DNA from 2 places in the Pantoea sp. GW821-FHT03E06 genome. Region 2 is predicted to be linked to the other one. Evidence: predicted binding sites of a transcription regulator. Region 2 holds the regulator's gene; the other holds the start of a gene.
The links. The regulator CRP, encoded in region 2, controls carbon source genes, mostly activating them, when cyclic AMP is high. The targets are predictions, from matches to a motif close to ATGTGANNNNNNTCACAT.
Positions count from the first base shown of each region.

Region 1 (4,199 bases), 3.3 Mb from region 2:
CCTTTTTACTTTAAGCGTTTATCGCTTATGCGTCACGACGACGTGGTGCAGCGGCTGCACCCTCTTCACGACGTGGGCCACGACCACCTTCACGGCTGAAGCGTCCGCCTTCGCGGCCGCCTTCACGACGATCGGAGAAGCGACGTGGAGCGCCTTCGCCACGTGGTGCGCCATCACGCGGAGCACCGTTACCGCGACGTTCGCCGCCGGCAGGACGACGTTCGCTACGCTCATGCACCGGTGCATCACCCATCAACTGCATATTCATCGGTTTATTCAGAATACGCGTACGAGTGAAGTGCTGCAGCACTTCGCCCGGCATACCTTTCGGCAGCTCGATGGTTGAATGGGTACCGAACAACTTGATGTTGCCGATGTAACGGCTGCTAATGTCGCCTTCGTTAGCGATCGCGCCAACAATGTGACGCACTTCAACACCATCATCACGGCCCACTTCAATGCGGTACAGCTGCATTTCGCCAACGTCACGACGTTCACGACGAGGACGGTCACCATCGCGGCTGTCACGGCTTTCGCGTGGACCACGAGAATCACGTGAATCACGGCGATCACCACGGTCAGGACGATCGCTAAATTCACGACGTGCTGGACGCGGTGCTTCTGGTGGCAGAATCAGTGGACGTTCGCCCTGAGCCATTTTCAGCAGTGCTGCGGCCAGTGTTTCGATATCCAGATCTTCACCCGGCTGCATTTTGCTCAGCAGTGCGCGATACATGTCCAGATCGCTGCTTTCCAGCTGCTGCTGTACTTTAGCCGCGAACTTAGCCAGACGACGCTCACCCAGCAGCTCTGCGTTAGGCAGCTCAACTTCTGGAATGGTCAGCTTCATGGTGCGTTCAATGTTGCGCAGCAGACGACGCTCGCGGTTCTCAACGAACAGCAGTGCGCGACCAGCACGACCAGCACGGCCAGTACGACCAATACGGTGAACGTAAGATTCAGCATCCATTGGGATGTCAAAGTTTACCACCAGGCTGATGCGTTCCACGTCCAGACCACGTGCGGCTACGTCGGTCGCGATCAGAATGTCGAGACGACCATCTTTCAGACGCTCCAGCGTCTGCTCACGCAGTGCCTGGTTCATGTCACCGTTCAGTGCTGCGCTGTTATAACCGCTGCGCTCAAGCGCTTCGGCCACTTCCAGCGTGGCATTTTTAGTACGTACGAAGATGATGGCTGCATCGAAATCTTCAGCTTCCAGGAAGCGAACCAGCGCGTCGGTTTTACGGCCATATGCGGTCCAGTAAGACTGAGAAATGTCTGGGCGCGTTGTCAGGCTTGACTGGATACGCACTTCCTGCGGATCTTTCATGAAGCGTTTGGTGATACGACGAATCGCTTCTGGCATGGTTGCTGAGAACAGCGCGGTCTGATGACCGTCTGGAATCTGCGCCATGATAGTTTCAACGTCTTCGATGAAGCCCATACGCAGCATTTCATCAGCTTCGTCCAGTACCAGACCGCGCAGGTTAGACAGATCTAACGTGCCACGTTTCAGGTGATCCAGCAAACGACCAGGGGTACCCACTACCACTTGTGGTCCCTGACGCAGGGCGCGCAGCTGCACGTCATAACGTTGGCCGCCGTACAGGGCTACAACGTTAATGCCACGCATGTGTTTAGAGAATTCTGTGACGGCTTCAGCAACCTGTACCGCTAATTCGCGGGTCGGTGCCAGCACCAAAATTTGCGGTGCTTTAACAGTAGGATCAATGTTGTTTAGCAGCGGCAATGAGAATGCCGCGGTTTTACCACTACCGGTCTGCGCCATACCCAACACATCACGGCCAGCCAGCAGGTGAGGAATACACTCAGCCTGGATTGGAGAAGGCTTAACGTAGCCCATACCGTTCAGTGATTCGAGGATGTCGGCGTTCAGGCCAAGGTCAGCAAAAGTGGTTTGAATATCAGTCATGTAGTACACGTGCCTCTTAGATTGCGGCGGCCAGTCTACATAACTCGTCGTGAAAACTTTCAGTCATTTTCATCAAAAAGTGTGAACCGGCTCAAATTAGAAGTTTTGACGAACAGAAAAGCCCTCATCTCTGAAGATGATGACTTTACAGGTATTCAGGCAATAAAAGTTCGTCAGCTATTGCTGGTCAGATTCTGATAAATCGTCTTGTGTCTGGCCGAGTTGCGCCAGTTCCAACAATGCGTATCGGTGTTCAACAAAGTTGTTTACGTTGTTGGCCACCGCCAGTTTGAACAACGCTTTCGCGTCGTCCTTCTCCCCCAGACTTAGGTAGTACTTACCTAAATAGAAGTTGGTTTCACTGAGATGTTCAGCGAGCGAGGTGTTATCCGTTGCGTCCGCCTTGAGACGTTCCATCAATGTTTTTTCACTGATGTCGCCAAGGTAGAACTCGACAATATTCCATCCCCATTGGTCCCGGACCGCTTTGTCATGACGCTGTCTCAGCGTAACTTTCGCCTTGTCGGCATCCATATCGCTTTCAACGAGATAGAGCCAAAGGCTGCGGAAAGGATCGTTAGGATCGTCTTGATAAAACGCCAGCAGATCATCTTGCGCTAACTTGTATCGACCGCCGTAATAGAGGGCGATACCACGGTTTAAATGCGCATAGTTGTAAGTTGGATCAAGCTCAAGTACAGAATCAAACGCTTCATAGGCAGCATCAAAATTGCCTGCCTGCGTTAAGTATATACCGAGATAGTTAAATACCTCAGGCATATCTGGTCTTATAGACAGCGCTTGCGAAAAATCGTTCCGCGCTAATGCCCTCAGACCCAAACTATCATACAACACTCCGCGCTCATATAACAGCTGTGCGCGTTCATCATCGGTAAGGGCACGACTGGCAAGAATTTGTTCCATGCGCGCAAGAATGACTTCTTGCTGCAGTGTGGGCTGCAAAGGTACTGCCAGAACTTCGTTCTTACGCCAATTGGAGTTGCTGCATCCTGCCAGCGTGATAGCTGTCGCAACAAAACACCAGCGCAAAAAAGGCTTCATTTCCCACTCCCGAATACAAACATTGGGACAACCATCCTGTCATCCTCCTGCTGTGCACAAGGATTCCCGCCCTCGCGATGATCTAAATACCTCTCCCCGCAGAGCAGGGAGAGGCCAATCGGTAAACGCTTACTCGGCGTCAGATGCATCAGTGGCAGCGGTAGCAACTTCTTCCGCTGGTTTCTGCTCTGTCGCTTCTTTGATGCTCAGGCGTACACGGCCCTGACGGTCCACTTCCATGACTTTCACTGGAACTTCCTGGCCCATCTGCAGGTAGTCGGTCACTTTTTCAACGCGCTTATCGGCGATCTGAGAAATATGAACCAAACCTTCTTTACCGCCGCCAATGGCCACGAAGGCACCGAAATCAACGATACGTGTCACTTTGCCAGAGTAAACGCGGCCAACTTCGATCTCAGCAGTGATCTCTTCGATGCGACGAATGGCTTCTTTGGCTTTCAGGCTATCAGTTGCAGCGATCTTCACGGTGCCATCATCTTCGATTTCGATGGTAGTACCGGTTTCTTCGGTCAGCGCACGGATAACCGAGCCGCCTTTACCGATAACATCTTTGATCTTGTCTGAACTGATTTTGATGGTGTAAATGCGCGGCGCGAACTCAGAGATTTCCTGACGCGGCGTGCTGATTGCCTGTTCCATCACGCTCAGGATATGCAGACGTGCACCCTTCGCCTGGTTCAGAGCAACCTGCATGATTTCGCGGGTGATACCTTCGATTTTGATATCCATCTGCAGCGCGGTGATACCCTCGCGGCTACCCGCAACTTTGAAGTCCATGTCGCCGAGGTGATCTTCGTCACCCAGGATGTCAGACAGAACCACAAAGTTGTCAGCTTCTTTAACCAGACCCATAGCAATACCGGCTACGGCTGCTTTGATCGGTACACCTGCGTCCATCAGTGCCAAAGAAGCACCACACACAGAAGCCATTGAAGAGGAACCGTTTGATTCGGTGATTTCAGACACAACACGTACGGTGTATGGGAAATCAGCTTGCTTAGGCATCACTGCCAGCACGCCACGCTTCGCCAGACGGCCGTGACCAATCTCACGACGCTTCGGTGAGCCAACCATACCGGTTTCACCCACGCAGTACGGAGGGAAGTTGTAGTGGAACAGGAAGCTATCAGTACGCTCGCCCATCAACTCATCCAGATTCTGCGCGTCACGCGCGGTACCC
Region 1 covers NZ_JBWKUG010000001.1:555,886-560,084, reverse strand. Annotated here, with positions in the region: gene AC07WB_RS02540 (DEAD/DEAH family ATP-dependent RNA helicase) at 26-1,936, opposite strand; gene yrbN (protein YrbN) at 1,953-2,009, opposite strand; gene nlpI (lipoprotein NlpI) at 2,114-2,998, opposite strand; gene pnp (polyribonucleotide nucleotidyltransferase) at 3,128-4,199, opposite strand, start outside.
Region 1: the regulator CRP is predicted to act here: its motif matches at 2,016-2,033, upstream of yrbN (protein YrbN).

Region 2 (4,199 bases):
CGTGCGCCGTCAGCTGGAGCGCGGCGACGTGGTGCTGGTATGGTCGGAGCTGCATGAATCCATCAACATCATGCCGAAGGGTGAATTTCGCGGCTGATGCACCCAGCGGCAATTCGTGGTAACAATGCTCATCGCCGGACTTCACAGGGAGCTCTGTTATGTCAGCCAGGCATCCAATTATTGCCGTCACTGGTTCCAGCGGCGCCGGAACCACTACCACCAGCCTCGCCTTCCGCAAGATTTTCCAGCAGCTGAATCTGCATGCGGCGGAAGTCGAAGGCGACAGTTTCCATCGCTACACGCGTCCAGAAATGGACATGGCGATCCGTAAGGCGCGCGACCTCGGTCGCCATATTAGCTATTTCGGCCCGGAAGCGAATGACTTCGGCCTGTTAGAGCAGACGTTCAAACACTACGGTAAAACCGGGCTGGGCGAATCGCGTAAATATCTGCATACCTATGATGAAGCGGTACCGTGGAATCAGGTTCCGGGCACCTTCACGCCGTGGCAACCGCTGCCGGAAAACACCGATGTGTTGTTCTATGAAGGCCTGCACGGCGGCGTTGTCACGCAGCAGCAGAATGTGGCAGAACATGTTGATCTGCTGGTTGGCGTGGTGCCGATTGTTAATCTCGAGTGGATTCAGAAGCTGGTGCGCGACACCGGCGAGCGCGGTCATTCACGCGAAGCGGTAATGGATTCAGTGGTGCGTTCGATGGAGGATTACATTAACTTCATTACGCCACAGTTCTCGCGCACGCACATTAACTTCCAGCGCGTGCCGACCGTCGATACCTCAAATCCGTTTGCCGCACGGGAAATCCCGTCATTGGATGAGAGCTTCGTGGTGATCCATTTCCGTGGCTTAGAAGGGATTGCGTTCCCCTATCTGCTGGCGATGATTCAGGGATCGTTTATCTCGCACATTAATACGCTGGTGGTACCCGGCGGGAAAATGGGATTAGCAATGGAGCTGATTATGCTGCCGCTGGTGCAACGACTGATTGAAGGGAAGCGGATTGAATAAGAGTGATAGGTCGCCATTAATGGCGACACTACGAAATGAGCGCGTTTTGTAGGGTGCGCATTAATGCGCACCTGGAAACATCAACGTTCGATCACTTCATAGCTATGGGTGATTTCCACGCCTTTGCCCAGCATGATCGCCACCGAGCAATATTTTTCCGCTGACAAATCAACCGCGCGGGAAACCGCCTTATCACTCAACGCTTTGCCGCTGACAATAAAATGCAGGTTGATGTGGGTAAAAATGCGCGGTGCTTCTTCGCGGCGTTCAGAGGTGAGTTTCACTTCGCAATCGGCCACATCGCTGCGCCCTTTTTGCAGAATCGAGACCACATCAATGGCGCTGCAACCCCCTGCTGCCATTAACACCATCTCCATTGGACTTGGCGCTTTATCACCGGAATTCCCGTCCATTAACACCTGATGTCCGGATGAGGATTCTCCGAGAAAGGTAAGACCTTCCACCCATTTCACTCGTGCCTGCATGATTCTTTCTCCTGAAGCGGCGGTTTTGCCGCCAGAGTACGCTTTCACCTGATAAACAGCAATCCAGACTATTCCCCCGTTTGCTGAAGCGAGACAACACAAGACAGCTCGCAAAAGCTGTGCTACAAACAGTGCTGAAAATATTTTCGTCGTTACAGACGAAGGCGGGAAGAATCAAAAGCGTAGCTTAAGAATGACCCGGAATAATTTTTCCATTACTGGAAACGCTCGACGATTAAACCGCCTGACAGGGAAAAAATGCCCCCTGTATTTTGGGCACGATTACAACAGAGGATAATAGCGAATGGTTCTCGGCAAACCGCAAACAGACCCTACACTCGAATGGTTCCTGTCCCATTGCCATATTCACAAATATCCGTCCAAAAGCACGCTCATCCATCAGGGTGAGAAAGCGGAAACGCTGTACTACATCGTGAAAGGTTCCGTAGCGGTACTGATTAAAGATGAAGAAGGCAAAGAGATGATTCTCTCCTACCTCAATCAGGGAGATTTCATCGGCGAACTCGGTCTTTTCGAAGAAGGCCAGGAACGTAGTGCCTGGGTGCGTGCGAAGTCTGCCTGTGAAGTGGCTGAAATTTCCTACAAAAAATTCCGTCAGCTGATTCAGGTAAACCCGGATATTTTAATGCGACTTTCGTCGCAAATGGCGCGTCGTCTGCAAGTGACATCAGAGAAAGTGGGCAACCTTGCTTTCCTTGACGTAACAGGACGTATCGCGCAAACGCTGCTTAATCTGGCTAAACAGCCAGATGCGATGACTCACCCAGACGGCATGCAAATTAAAATCACCCGTCAGGAAATTGGTCAGATCGTGGGCTGCTCACGCGAAACCGTGGGTCGTATCCTGAAAATGCTGGAAGATCAGAACCTGATCTCTGCACACGGTAAAACCATCGTCGTCTACGGCACCCGCTAATTTCTTCTCACCCACGGCGTGATGGCAACATCGCGCCGTTTCTATTTGCGATGAGCTGATGTGGCGCCGAATCATCTATCATCCTGAAGTTAACTATGCACTGCGGCAAACGCTGGTGCTGTGCCTGCCTGTGGCTCTCGGCTGGCTGTTTGGCGATCTGCAAAAAGGTCTGCTGTTCTCGCTAGTGCCTGCCTGCTGCAATATGGCGGGTCTTGATACGCCGCACAAACGCTTTTTCAAACGCTTGATTGTGGGTGGTTCGCTGTTTGCCACCGGCAGCTTCCTGATGCAAATTTTGACCGCTTACCAGATTCCGCTGCCGTTGATCCTGCTGGCGCTACCGCTGCTGATCGGCGTGACCGGCGAAATCGGCCCGCTGCATGCACGCCTGCTGCCCGCCACCTTAATCGCTGCTATCTTTACGCTCAGCCTGGTTGGGCGCATGCCGATATGGGTGCCGCCGCTGCTCTATATTGGCGGTACGCTGTGGTACGGCTTGTTCAACTGGTTCTGGTTCTGGCTGTGGAAAGAGCAGCCGATGCGTGAATCGCTCAGCCTGCTGTTTCGCGAGCTGGCGGATTATTGCGATGCCAAATACACCTTACTGACACAGCTGACCGATCCGGAAAAAGCGTTACCGCCGCTGCTGGCGCGCCAGCAGAAAGCGGTCGATCTCATCACTACCTGTTACCAGCAAATGCATATGCTGTCGGCCAGCCGCGATAACAGTCACAAGCGCCTGACGCGCGCCTTCCAGGTGGCGCTGGATTTGCAGGAACACATCTCGGTCAGCCTGCATCAGCCCGAAGAGGTACAGAAACTGGTGGAGGAGAGCCACGCTGAAGCGGTGATCCGCTGGAACGCCAAAATCATCTCCGCACGTTTGCGCGTGCTGGCTGATGCGATTCTCTATCATCAGCTGCCGGATCGTTTTCACATGGAGAAACAGCTGGGTGCGCTGGAGAAAATTGCCCGTCAGCATCCGGATAACCCGGTTGGCAACTTCTGCCTCTATCACTTCAGCCGCATCGCCCGCGTATTGCGCACGCAGAAGCCGCTTTACACGCGCGATCTCATGGCCGATCGTCAGCGCCGCTTACCGCTATTGCCAGCGTTGCGCAGCTATTTATCATTCAAATCTACCGCGTTACGCACCGCGGCCCGCTTCGCCGTAATGCTGATGTTTGGTAGCGCGCTGGCGCTGTTCTTCAACATTCCTAAACCCTACTGGATTCTGATGACCATCATGTTCGTCAGCCAGAACGGCTACAGCGCCACGCGCGTGCGTATTCAGCACCGTGCGCTGGGCACCTTTGCCGGTTTGCTGATTGCCGCCGCCTCGCTGCGGCTGGCGGTGCCGGAGTCGATCACTCTGCTATTTATGCTGGGCATCACGCTGGCGAGCTATCTGATCACGCGGAAATATTACGGCTGGTCGATGATTGGCTTCACCGTCACCGCGGTGTATTCACTGCAGCTGCTATCGCTCAACGGCGCGCAATTCTTGTTGCCGCGCATGATGGACACGCTAATGGGCTGTTTGATTGCTTTCGCCGGTATGATTTGGCTATGGCCACAGTGGCAAAGCGGGCTGCTGCGTAAAAATGCGCACGATGCGCTGGAAGCATATCAGGACGCACTGCGCTTGCTGCTCGGGCCGGAACAGGCGCCGGAGAAGCTGGCTTATCAGCGCATAAAGGTTAATCAGGCGCACAATGCGCTGTTCAACTCCCTGAACCAGGCGTCGAG
Region 2 covers NZ_JBWKUG010000001.1:3,831,063-3,835,261, forward strand. Annotated here, with positions in the region: gene AC07WB_RS17930 (YheU family protein) at 1-97, shown strand, start outside; gene AC07WB_RS17935 (phosphoribulokinase) at 159-1,028, shown strand; gene AC07WB_RS17940 (OsmC family protein) at 1,109-1,513, opposite strand; gene crp (cAMP-activated global transcriptional regulator CRP) at 1,818-2,450, shown strand; gene AC07WB_RS17950 (YccS/YhfK family putative transporter) at 2,509-4,199, shown strand, end outside.